DNA from 2 places in the Lactiplantibacillus sp. 30.2.29 genome. Region 2 is predicted to be linked to the other one. Evidence: riboswitches for the same ligand, from Rfam matches in the RefSeq annotation. Region 2 holds a riboswitch; the other holds the start of a gene.
What was found. Region 2 has a riboswitch for preQ1 ahead of KGF65_RS10350 (nucleoside hydrolase). Riboswitches for the same ligand answer to the same signal wherever they lie in the genome.
Positions count from the first base shown of each region.

Region 1 (6,437 bases), on a different contig from region 2:
TATGACAAACAATCAATCAAACTCAACAAGATGACGATGCAGGTCGTCAAGGATTCAACGACTGCCCACAACCTATTTTCACAAGGTAAACTAGACGATGCGACTGTTACCGGCGTCACGGCTCAAGGCGTCCAAAATGATAGTCACCTCAAACATGTCAGCAAAGCCGGCACTTATTACTTACGCTTGAACATGCAGAAGAATCGGGCCCTCAATAACAAGTACTTGCGGCAGGCCTTGAATCTCGTACTCAATAAGAAGACGCTGACGAAAAACGTGCTCAGTGATGGTTCGACGCCTGCTTATAATTACGTGACACCTGGTCTCACGACTGACCCAACCACGAACAAGGATTTTGGTACAGAAACGCAGAGTAGCTATCGCTATAACGTTAAGAAGGCCCAAGCCCTATGGAACAAAGGATTGAAGCAACTCGGCCGGTCTTCAGTCACCTTGAAGTTGGTCAGCGATGACACGACGGTTGCCAAAAACATTGACCAATTCGTTCAGGCAGCGGTCAAGCAGCATTTAAACAATGCCAAAGTTACCGTTTCAGCGGTGCCGTCCAAGTCATCCGGAGATGCCGTCACCTCTGGCAATTATGATATGACTTATACGCTGTGGCTAGCGGACTACGCGGACCCAGTCTCGTTCTTCGACATCCTAACTAAGAACAACCCGCAAAACTACGGTCACTATGACGATACCGTCTTCAACCAACAAATTAGTGCCGCGCACAATCAAAATGCAACGAACACAACTGCTTACTGGAAAAACATGCGAACGGCTGCTAATCGGCTGAACCAAACCGCTGCGGTGGTGCCACTGTATAACATGACGGAAAGTCATCTCGTTAATTCCAATTTGAAAGGCGTAAGCTACCATTCCGTTGGCGAGAACGACTATACTCGGGCGTATTTCAAATAATTGTTTAAGTAACGCATTGTGCTAGTTAACTTGTCATGATTCATGGTTAAATCATGACAAGTTGGCGTCCTGTTCGTCAGCCGATGCGCGCCTTATTCCGACTTCCGGGGCCGGCTGACAACGCTGGAACAGGGCGGACATCGATTTGAACTCACGCAGAAGACCACTGCGCAATTTCAAATACGAGTCTTCTTCTAGCCCGGGAAGACCACCCGGACAAGAAGAATTTCGCCCTTGAGCATTGTCCGCCAGCCCCTCCAGTCGGGAACCCGCTCGAATGGCGGATGAGCAACCACTTAATTTAGCACAATTGTCCACTGAATATTGGGAGACTGTTCCTTCAAACAGACTTTAAATCAGCATCGCTAATGATTATGACAGTTAAATACTGAGAAAATGGATGAATATTATCAACTAGTCCCAACAAAAAATCAGTCTTGAGGCTAGCTGATAGCATCGCCAATCATGTAAAATCTCGGACTTGGCCATCTCAGTCGAAAAGGAAAATACCAACAATGTTCAGTAATATTGACGGTTGATCAAATCGAAAGAAGCGTATGACAGCTTAGGGATCGCTTCAGACTAACCTTAGAGTTTGATGCTAAATGACTCGTTACTAAGAATCAACGACTAGTTCATCAAAAGTTAGGTCCGCACACGTCAGCCTTTCGAATAGGATCCCCGGCCGGAAGGTGTTTCTGACAATGCTCAGCGATAAAATTCCACTTAGCAAGCGTTTTGTGCTTGGTTAGTGGAAGACCAGTATTTAAGACGTGGGCTTGTCGGCTTAAATCTGTGTCCATCGCGTTCCAGCATTGTCAGAAATTCCTGGAGGCCGGTGTAGGACGCGACTATCAAATCAGGTTTACGCTAACTCGCCTCGTTTCCAGCGGGTCACAGCTGGCCGCTTTTGACTTTGATTTTGACTTTGATTTCGACGTTGCCCTTGCTCCAATCCTCAATCCAACTCAAAAAGACCGTTACAATCACCGACATGAATCGGTATTGTAACGGTCTTTTAGGTCATCTAGACACGAGTTAACCTATTGGATCCGGTCACTAAAGTGTAAGATGCGATCTAAGCTATACATAATTGGTGCGGTAATACTCATGATAATTAATTCGGATAATGCGGTCGTAAGGTACGTTGGCCAGAATGCGACGCCGCTGCTCATCATGGTGATCATGATGGCAATCATGAACATCGAGACGGTGAAGAGGAAGATGTTCAGTAACATCCGCTGCCACACCGTCTTCAACTTAGGCGCGAGCCAAGTCAAAATCAGTAAGGCCAGTAAGGATTGGCCGCCACCGAATAAGACGTTAAGTAGGCTGGCACCTGGGCCAAAGGCGTCGAATAAAATCACCCCGGCAACGATGCCCCAAATATACTTGCGATTGAAGACTGCCAAATGATTCAGGCCTTCTGAGACCCGAAATTGGATGGCACCCGAGGCCAGACTGAAGGCTGCGGGACCGAGACATAGTACGACATACATTGCAGCGACCAGGGCATTAATGATCCATGGTCGAATTTTGGATTGCGTCATCCGCTTGATTCCTCCTAGTTTTTTAACGTGGGATGGTTACGAACCACGTATTAATTATGAAACAAAGCGAATATTATCGTAGCACGCCCTCAGCTTTCCCGCAAGCCAGCTAGGCAAAAATGCTGTCGGGAATAAATAGATCGCCCAAAGTTGCGGCCATGACTGCCTTGATTGCGGGCATTCGGTTGGCGGCCTCCTCGAAGACGACCGATTGCTTGCTTTGGAAGACGTCGTCGGTGATTTCAAACGCCGCAAGCTGGTATTGTTCACCGAGTTTGGCACCGAGATCAGTCTGATGGTCATGGAGTGCTGGTAAACAGTGCATGACGATGGTCGTGTCCTTGCCAGTTGCCGCTAGCAGGTCGGCGTTAATTTGAAATGGCAAGAGTTGTTTGATTCGTGCGCCATAATCGACCTGTTCACCCATGGAGACCCAGACATCCGTATACAAGGCATCTGCTTGGGCCACGGCCTGCTGCGGGTCGGCCGTGATCACGACGGTGCTTCCGGCGGCTTGCGCATACTGTTGTGCTAACGCGGTCACGTGGGCATCCGGCTGGAGTGCTGCGGGTGCGCCGATTGCCATATTGATACCGAGCATGGCACCAGCGACTAACAAACTGTTGGCCATATTATTGCGGCCGTCACCAACGTACGCTAGTGTCAGTCCTTTTAAATGTCCGAAGTGTTCTTTGAGCGTTAAAAAGTCGGCTAAAATCTGGGTCGGATGCCAGTCATCCGTTAGACCGTTCCATACCGGTACGCCGCTATATTGCGCTAAGTCCTCGACAGTAGCCTGTTTGAAGCCCCGAAACTCGATGCCGTCATACATTGAGCCGAGCACTTTGGCCGTATCAACGACCGATTCCTTAGTGCCAAACTGAATATCGTTTTTACCGAGAAATTCAGGATGCGCGCCCAGGTCATTAGCTGCGACCGTAAAAGCCGAGCGCGTCCGTGTCGAAGTCTTCTCAAAGAGCAACGCGATATTCTTACCTTGTAAATAAGGATGCGGAATATGTTGGGCTTTGAGCGCTTTTAAATGGCTCGCAAAATCGATCAGATAGGTCAATTCTGCGGGTGTAAAGTCGATTTCTTTTAAAAATGACTGACCTTGAAAATGATTATTCATGGGTTTAAACCTCCGTCGTTAAAGCTGATAAGACTTGCGTAATCGTGGCAACTCCGGCTAATAAGTCGTCGGGTTGCATCACGATCGGTGGCAATAGGCGTAACGTATTATCCCCAGCCGATAGTGTCAATAACCCGGCTGCTTGTAATTGGGTGATGACCTGGCTGACGGGCAGCTGCTCGTCCAAATGAATCCCGACCATCAAACCTTTACCCGTCAATTGTTTGACGGCTGGTAATGGGGCCACCTGAGTCTCAAGCGCGTGCCACAAGGTTGCGGCGTGGTCACGAACTTCCGCTAACAACTCGGGGGTCAATTGCGTCAAAACACTGTTTGCGGCCGCCATTGCGAGGGCGTTGCCCGCAAAAGTCGAGCCATGGCTACCCGGACCAAACGCGCTCGCGAATTGCTTGCGGCCAACCATTGCGCCAACCGGAATCCCGTTTGCTAACCCCTTCGCAACCGTATAAATGTCGGGGTCCAGGCCGTAGCCTTCATACGCCATCCGGTAACCGGTCCGGCCGATGCCCGTCTGAACTTCATCAATAATCAGTAAGACGCCGGTTGCCTGACATTTCGCATTAACGTGTTGTAACCAGGCTTGTTCACCCGTGTAGACGCCACCCTCACCTTGGACGACTTCTAGAATGACCGCTGCTAAGTCCGGAGTGATTTGTGCTAGTGCCGCCTCATCGTTGTAAGGGGCAAAACTAATTCCTGGGACCAATGGCGCGTAACCGGCTTGAATGTGGGGATTGCCCGTCATCGACATCGCACCATAAGTCCGGCCGTGAAAGGAATGTTGGAAGGCTAAGATATTAGTCTTACCCGTATATTTGCGGGCGAGTTTGAGCGCCGCTTCGTTGGCCTCGGTCCCGGAATTGGCAAAATACACCAACCGGTCTTCACCGTGGGTCAATAAGCCGGCGACTTGGTCCTGCAAGTCATTTTCATAGAGATTTGGCGTATGCCAGATATGCGTCAATTGCTCAGCGACCGCTTGTTGAATCTGGGGTTGATGGTAGCCAAAGTTACAGACCCCGATACCGGCCGTGAAATCTAAGTATGTGTTGCCGTGATTGTCCGTCAAGTGAACGCCTTGACCGTCTTCAATCACAAATGGGAACCGTTGGTAAGTTGGAAAAACGTGTTGCATGGTCATACGGCCACCTCCTGAATAATTGCTGTACCGGGACGATCAATGGCATTCGTAATGACTGCCTGCTTGACACCGGTCTGAATTGCGGCGATTGCCGCCCGTACTTTGGGTTGCATGCCCGCCGTGATAACGGCCGTTTGAATCAATCGCTGGGCCTGATGAGGCGAAAGTGACGTCATCAAATTGCCATGGTGCATGATGCCGGGAACATCCGTCAACAAGACTAATTTTTCTGCGTGTAACTGTTGTGCTAGAACCGTCGCCGCCATATCGGCATTAACATTCAACCATTGCCCATTTTCTGTAAGGGCCAGAGGTGCCAAAACGCCAATGTGGTGAGCCAACAGATGACTGAGCTGGTTGTCGTCGACTGCCGTGATGCGGCCAACATAGCCCAACTGTTGGTAATCGACGAGTTCCCCCGTCAACAATTGATTGTCGGCAGCATTCAGTCCAAGTACTGGTAGTCCATGTTGACTGAGTTGGCTCAGCAATGCGGGTTGCGCATCCCCTAACAGCGCTAGTTTGGTCAAATTAAGGGTAGCGGCATCCGTGACGCGTAAGCCGTTGACTTTTTTGACTGGCAGGGCCAATTCATCCGTCAGCTGCGTAATCATTGGGCCGCCGCCATGTACGATCAGTAGTTGATAATCTTGGTCGCGCCAGTGCTGTAACTGGGTAAAAAACGTTGGTTGTAGTTGGTGGATCGCCTGCCCGCCAATTTTAATTACGATTAACTTTTGCATCATGTGACAGACCTCCGTTTAAGTATGGTAGCTGGCGTTGATTTTGACATAGTTGTAAGTCAGGTCACAGCCCCACGCCTGTCCACTGGCCGTGCCATGGTGCAAATCGACGTCAATCATGATTTGACTGTCATGCAAGGTCCCTTGAACGGCGGCTAGGTCAAAGTCAACCGCTAAACTGTCCTGAACTAGTGGAATCCCATTCATTTCAATATCGACCGTGTCGATGTCAATGTCTGCATCGGTCGCGCCAATCGTACTGATGATCCGGCCCCAGTTCGGGTCTTCGCCAAAGATGGCGGCCTTCACGAGGTTGGAACCCACGATGGCCTTGGCAATCTTTTGACCATCTTCATCCGAGGCCGCGTGGGTCACGTTACATTCGACTAACTTGGTCGCCCCTTCACCGTCCGCCGCAATTTGTTTGGCGAGTTGCCCCAAGACATAATGCAAGGCTTGATTAAAAATGTCATAGTCGGTGGTCCCGGGTTCTAAGCTAGGATTGTCGGCTAACCCGTTGGCCATCGTTACGACCATGTCATTGGTAGAGGTATCGCCATCGACCGTGATTTGGTTAAAGGTCGAATCCACGTTGGTACTTAACATGCTTTGGAGCACGTCGCCATCTACCTGGGCATCAGTCGTGACAAAGCCGAGCATCGTGGCCATCTTCGGATGAATCATCCCGGACCCCTTGGCAAATCCGGTCAGCGTCACTAAATGGCCACTCAATTCACACTGCACACAGACGGTTTTCGGATGTTTGTCGGTCGTCAAAACGGCGTAGGTCACGGCATCGCTCTTAGTCGGTGTCAACTGTGGTAAGCCATTTTGAATTTTATCCATCGGTAGCTGAGCCCCAATCAATCCGGTCGAAGCCACGCCAATCAAGTCAGGGGCAACGGCTAGTTTATTGGCTAGCC
Region 1 covers NZ_JAGYGU010000008.1:23,951-30,387, forward strand. Annotated here, with positions in the region: gene KGF65_RS05850 (peptide ABC transporter substrate-binding protein) at 1-927, shown strand, start outside; gene KGF65_RS05855 (QueT transporter family protein) at 1,971-2,477, opposite strand; PreQ1 riboswitch class I at 2,486-2,530, opposite strand; gene argF (ornithine carbamoyltransferase) at 2,587-3,609, opposite strand; gene KGF65_RS05865 (acetylornithine transaminase) at 3,614-4,771, opposite strand; gene argB (acetylglutamate kinase) at 4,768-5,514, opposite strand; gene argJ (bifunctional glutamate N-acetyltransferase/amino-acid acetyltransferase ArgJ) at 5,533-6,437, opposite strand, start outside.
Region 1: it holds a riboswitch for preQ1, as region 2 does, so the genes downstream of both, KGF65_RS05855 (QueT transporter family protein) here and KGF65_RS10350 (nucleoside hydrolase) in region 2, are expected to answer to the same signal.

Region 2 (6,437 bases):
AGAATTAAACCGACCACGATGGCAATGATATTGGGATTCAACACGATTTGCTTGAAGTTTTCACGGCGGTTCCCTTGTCGGCCAGTAAACAGGCTAATGCCGTGCGTCCAACTGAAAATGTTAAAGGCTGCCAGCGATGCGACCGCGAAGAAGACACCGGTCGCGCCGAATAGTGAGCTGGTCAGTGGAATGCCCATAAAGCCAGCGTTCGAATAAACGGAACCGTAGCGCATAATGCGCCGCAAATTTGGATCTGCCACCGGTTTGAATAATAGCTGAGTCACAATAATCATAATAATGTAAATGATGATAATCCCGACAATCACGCGTGCCAGTAACTGCAATCGGTCCGCCGAGAACGATTGCTCAAACGCCTGAATAATCAGGCAGGGTGAAACGATGTACAATAGAATGTTCGTTAAGTCAGTCGAAGTCTGGGCATGCATAAAGCCGAGCTTATTCACCAGTAGTCCGACCAACATCAGAATGAACATCAAAACAATTTGACTCGTAAGTTGCGTAAGATTCATGTGCATGACCCCAATAAATTAGAATAGTCCCATTATTGGGGTTGGTACGGGCGTTTGTCAATACGCGTTTAAGCGGAGTGATGGGCCTGAGCAACGTCGACGTGGTGCTTGAGGTGTGGAAAGACGTGGTGCTTGAGGTGTGGAAAGACGTGGTGATCCGACCAGCCCATGATGGCACCTTGGGCGATTAGGGCAAAGGCGGTACCGAACCCGATCGCACGCAGGTGTCCAGTGGCGAAAAATGAGATGACGATGATCGCGAGAGGTGGCAGATAACTGGTCCATTGCGCGATGATGGCTGAGCCGTGGAGGAACCGGAACCGTAAAATGTACGATAAGTCATCGTTGGGATGTTGAATTAAATTACACCGTTGATAAATGGACACGGCCGCGGCCACCCCTAACAAGCCTAAGACGTTGAGAATCAGGCGCGGAATCAGTGGGAGTGCCGGAATTCTCAGCCAATCCCAGAAATAGCCGATAAACTGCACGAGGTAGCTAAACGGCACGATGTATAGGAGATTAGAAATAAAGCGGCGCCGGTCAAAATGCCCCAATAACAGTTGATTGAGGATGGTGACGACCACGCCGTATAAGAGGAGTGTCGTTCCGAGTGAGATATGCGTCCAGTCGGAGAGGTTAACGCTGGAGCCAGTCCAGACCGCACTCCCGAGACTAGTTGAAATCGTCAGAGCATTAGCGGCAGAATTAAGTAAGATGGAAAAAATTAAGAAACCAAAACGTTGACGAAAATCTGGAATATTCAACACGACGAAGCGACCTTTCGATTAACAGAATGTAAACTCATTATAACCGCTTTCACGAGCAGTTGTCACGGCCAGACTCATGAAAATATGCTATACTAGTTCCACGAATAGTTTTTACGGTTGAAGGACACTTCAAGAATGCGGACTACTTTTGGGTTGGGTAGTCGCTTCTTGACGTGTCTTTTTTGGGAATTAGGAGGTTCTATGGATTACGTTGGTAGTTTAGCATTAATTTTAATCGTGACCGCGGTCGCTGGCCATTTGAGTGTCCGCATGGGCTTACCGGCCGTGATTGGTCAGTTATTGAGTGGTATCGTCTTGGGTCCCGCTGTGCTCGGCTGGGTCTCAGCCACGAGTTTCATCAAGGACTTCGCCGAACTGGGCGTTATCATTTTGATGTTCATGGCCGGGTTGGAAAGTAATTTACAGTTATTAAAAAAATATTGGCGTCCCAGCCTGTTAGTCGCCGTGCTGGGGGTGATTTTGCCCGTCGGCGTCATTGATTGGTGCAGTCAGATGTTTCATTTGAATGCCACTGAAAGTTTGTTTTTGGGCGTGACCTTTGCGGCGACGTCGGTTTCCATTTCTGTGGCCGTGTTGAAAGAACTTGGCGCACTCGATGGTAAGGAAGGCACCACGATTTTGGGTGCGGCCGTCGTGGATGACGTACTGGCCGTGCTGATTTTAAGTCTGATGATTAGCCTATTCGGTAGTGAAGTCAGCGGTGGAGGGAGTCACGCCTCGACGAATCTGGGGTTGTCGTTAGCGATTCAGCTGGCGTTCTTCATTGCCTTGTTCTTCGTGGTCAAATGGGTCGTGCCACACTTGATGGCGGTCGGGAATGCACTATTAGTGCCGACGTCGATTACGCTGATGTCGCTGGTGATTTGTTTTGGCCTCTCTTATTTAGCCGATATGATTGGCCTGAGTGCCGTGATTGGGGCATTTTTCGCTGGTATTGCAGTTGGTCAGACCGATTATCACGAGGTCATTGATGACCATATCCAGCCGATTGGGAATGCGGTCTTCATCCCCGTCTTCTTCGTCAGCATCGGCTTGAACATGTCATTTAAAGGCTTCTTGAGCGATTTCTGGTTCATTGTCGTGATTACGATTGCGGCAATCATCACGAAATTACTCGGGGCCGGAATTGGTGCACGTTTAGCCGGCTTCAACTGGTTGAGTGGGTATGAAATCGGGGCCGGGATGGTCTCGCGGGGTGAAATGGCGCTGATTATTGCGCAGATTGGGTATCAAGGAAAGTTGTTGTCAGCTGACCGGTATTCGGCAGTTATCACGGCAATTATTCTGACAACCTTGATTGCCCCGTTGCTCCTGCGTGGGGCAGTTAAACGGCAGGCAGCTGCTTGAGTCTGTGGTCAGTCGTTATCCGATTAGCCGTTAATTGATACAAATGGATTTGAAGAAAAGACCGGTTTGGCGATGATTGCCAAATCGGTCTTTTGCATGCTATTCAGTTGGCAGTCGTTGAAAATGGACTTCAGCGAGTTGGTCATAGTGGTTGGTCGCGACCAGTTCAAAACGTTGCTGATGCGCCACGGCAGTGAACAGTGGAATGCCAGTGCCGAGGATGATCGGTGCGATTTGAATGTAGAGGTCGTCAATCAGGTCCGCGGCGAGTAGTGGCATTAAGACGCCGGCGCCACCAACGATCCAGATGTTACGACCGGGCGCTAGTCGGAGGTCTTGAACAATGTCTGCAACCGGGCTGTTGGTGAATTGCGTGCGCTCGTCACCTGGTTGCGGCTGGCTCGTCATCACAATGTTGCGAGTCGCTGGATTGTAAGGATTGATGAGCTGATCGGTCGTTTGTTCTATCGTGTACTCGTAAGTATGGCGACCCATAATGGCCGTATCAACTTGCTGCATGAACGCTTCGGTAGGGGCATCGTTAGCGCCGGGCGTCTGGAATAACCAGTCGAGACGATTATCTTTAGTCGCAAGGTAACCGTCAATTGAAATGGCCCCATAAAACTGAACTTTACGCATGATTCGACACCTACTTTATCTTTAGTAGTCACATTGTACCATGTTTTCCAGCGCTACACTTACTGAACTCCGGTAAAAGTTCAGTTGCATAATTAATGGACGAGTGGGTGGCGCGGAAAATGGCACAAGCACCGGCGAAACGTTCTAACCACTTGAATGTCGTGAACAGTACTGTTTTGGTGGTTTCCAATTACGGTCGTCTCCGCTATAATTGGACTAGCATTTCATACAATTCAGCATGATTGTTTGCAATCTGCTGGTCTGGTTCGTAAACTGCCCAGAATAAAAAACCAAGAACTTCAGTAATCGGAGGTAGGAGAATGAATGCAACTCGTAACGTTATTATTGATTGCGATCCCGGAATCGATGACAGTTTAGCTTTATTACTGGCATTAAAATCACCGGCACTTAATGTGATTGGGATTACGATCGTTTGTGGGAACGTGCCCACCCACATCGGGGCAGAAAACGCCCTCAAAATTTTAGATTTGGCAGACCGATTGGATATTCCGGTCTACTTAGGCGCCAACCGTCCACTGGAAGTGCCGTACACCAGTGCACAAGACACGCACGGTGATGATGGCCTCGGGAATAGCCAGATTCCGGAAGTCACAGCGGTTCGGCCGATTCAGGATGCCGTTTCCTTTATTGTGGATACACTGACCGAAGCACCGACCACGTCAATTCTGGCATTGGGACCACTGACCAATATTGCCACGGTACTACAGCGTGACCCGCAACTATTTGAACAAGTCGAACAGTTTACCTTGATGGGCGGCAGTTATCGCAGTCATGGCAATTGTTCACCAGTGGCAGAATATAATTTCTGGTGTGATCCGGATGCGGCCAAAGTCGTCTTTGATTTAATGCCGGTCCCGATTCAAATGGTCGGCTTAGATGTCACGCGAAAAATCGTCTTAACGCCGAGTTTGTTGACGTATATTAAAGACATCAATCCTGAGCTAGGATCCTTTGTCGAAAAAATCACCAAGTTCTATTTTGATTTCCACTGGCAGTACGAACGGGTGATTGGCTGCGTCATCAATGATCCGTTAGCCGTGGCTGCGATGATTGACCCGGCCATTTTAGCGGGCTTCGAAAGTTATACGACGGTGGCGACGACGGGGGTTGCCCGCGGTCAGTCGATTGTCGATGACCATGACTTCTGGCACACGCCGGCTAATAGTGAAATTATGACGGATGTTGATGTCCCAGCATTCTGGCGGTTATTCCTGACGACTGTATTCGGGGCGACCGAGCCTGATTTGACCCAAGTCCTGAACCAATTGGTGACGCCATGCGAAAAATAAAGACGCGGACGATTACCTTACTAGCGCTGTGCATCGCTTTGAACTTCGTCGGGAGTAACATTGCACTGATGCTAAAATTACCGATTTACCTTGATTCGATTGGCACGGTCCTCGCTGCGGCGGTCTTTGGGCCACTCGGTGGGATGCTGGCTGGTGGTGCGACGGGTGTGATCGTCGGTGCCACGACTGATTTATACTCACTATTTTTCATGCCAGTTCAATTGGTGACGGGGCTAGTCGCTGGTCTGCTCTACCGGCGGGTCAAACCGGGAACATGGTGGTCTAACTGGTGGTTAGCGGCGGTCATCTCGTTACCCGGCACACTGTTGTCGACGGCAATTACCGTGATCCTATTTCAAGGCATCACGTCGTCAGGTTCCAGCATGCTAGTCCAACTGTTATTAGGGACTGGAATGGCAAAACCACTGGCAGTGTTCTTGATTCAGGTGGGTACTGATTACCTCGACCGTTTTATTACGGTATACGTGGTCGCGCTGGTGTATCGCGCCTTACGCTACAAATTACCACAAGCTAATTAGAGCCGTTTGATATAAAAATATTAATCGCTAAAAATGATCTTCAGCCAGTTCGGGTGACCTCACTTGAGCTGGCTTTTTTGCACGGCAATATTACGAGTGAAGAATCCGTGCCGACATCATTGAAAGCGTGACTGTTATCAATTAGGATTAAATATGATTAAATTGTGCTATTTTTGGAGCTCAAGTGCTACCAGCTAAGAACCGCTGGAAACAAAGCGAGTTAGCGTAAAGCTGTCGTTTTGTTCGTCCTACACCGGCTTCCAGGCATTTCTGACAACGCTGGAACGCGATGGACACAGATTTAAGCCGACAACCCACGTCTTAAATACTGGTCTTTCACTAACCAAGCAAAAGACGCTTGCTAAGTGAAATTTCATCGCTGAGCATTGTCAGAAACACCTTCCAGCCGGGATGGTATTCGAAAGGCAGATGTGTGCGCACTCGACTTTTTATTGAATTAGTCGTTGATTCTTAGCCGCGGTCATTTTGATAGTCAACTATAAGACTAGTTTCTAATGATAGCTAAGCTTTCTTGCTTGTGCCATCAGACGAGCGACTTAACTGAAGTTGTTAGAATTTTCTCTGGTCGCTTGACGTAGCAAAACCTTGAGTTCTAAACGTGGCTGCTGAAAGATTAAATTACTGATTTGTCGTTCACCGCTCCAAAGTGAAATCAGACTTCAAAATGGGTGTTTATCTCCACTTTGAGGTCTGATTTTGTGGTTTTGGGCGATGTCTCCACGGTGAGTTGAGAATTTGGCGTTTTTTTCGGCAATCTCTTCTAAGTATTAGGTAATTTTATCAACTGAATTCAAGACTAGTTGCCATTGAAGTTTACGGTATTGAACTGGGACAGCGACGGCAGTAAAAAACAGGCAGATGAAATTCGTTGTATTCAAAAAACGACGCCTCAGATTGAGACGTCGTTTAGTATCGGATGTGGTGTTCATAGTGAACAACGGGTTTTCAAGAGCGCACGGCAACTAATCGCGCCGGCTCATTTTACCGTCTTCAATCTGATACACCACATCGCAGTCGTCAATGAGACGTTGGTCATGGGTCACCATGACGATCGCCTTGTTGTGTTGGTGGGCTTCAGTGGCGAGGCGTTTGACCACGTCGATTGAACGCGGGGTATCCAAGCTGGCAGTGGGTTCGTCGGCGAGGATAACGCTGGGGTCGTTGTAGAGTGCGCGGGCGATGGCGACCCGTTGACGTTCACCACCGGAGAGGTCACTCGGGTAAGCATTGCGGACCTCAGTTAAGGCTAATTCAGCTAGT
Region 2 covers NZ_JAGYGU010000016.1:63,638-70,074, forward strand. Annotated here, with positions in the region: gene KGF65_RS10330 (AEC family transporter) at 1-530, opposite strand, end outside; gene KGF65_RS10335 (YitT family protein) at 599-1,300, opposite strand; gene KGF65_RS10340 (cation:proton antiporter) at 1,502-2,668, shown strand; gene KGF65_RS10345 (dihydrofolate reductase family protein) at 2,768-3,307, opposite strand; PreQ1 riboswitch class I at 3,563-3,607, shown strand; gene KGF65_RS10350 (nucleoside hydrolase) at 3,628-4,617, shown strand; gene KGF65_RS10355 (ECF transporter S component) at 4,605-5,156, shown strand; gene KGF65_RS10360 (ABC transporter ATP-binding protein) at 6,140-6,437, opposite strand, start outside.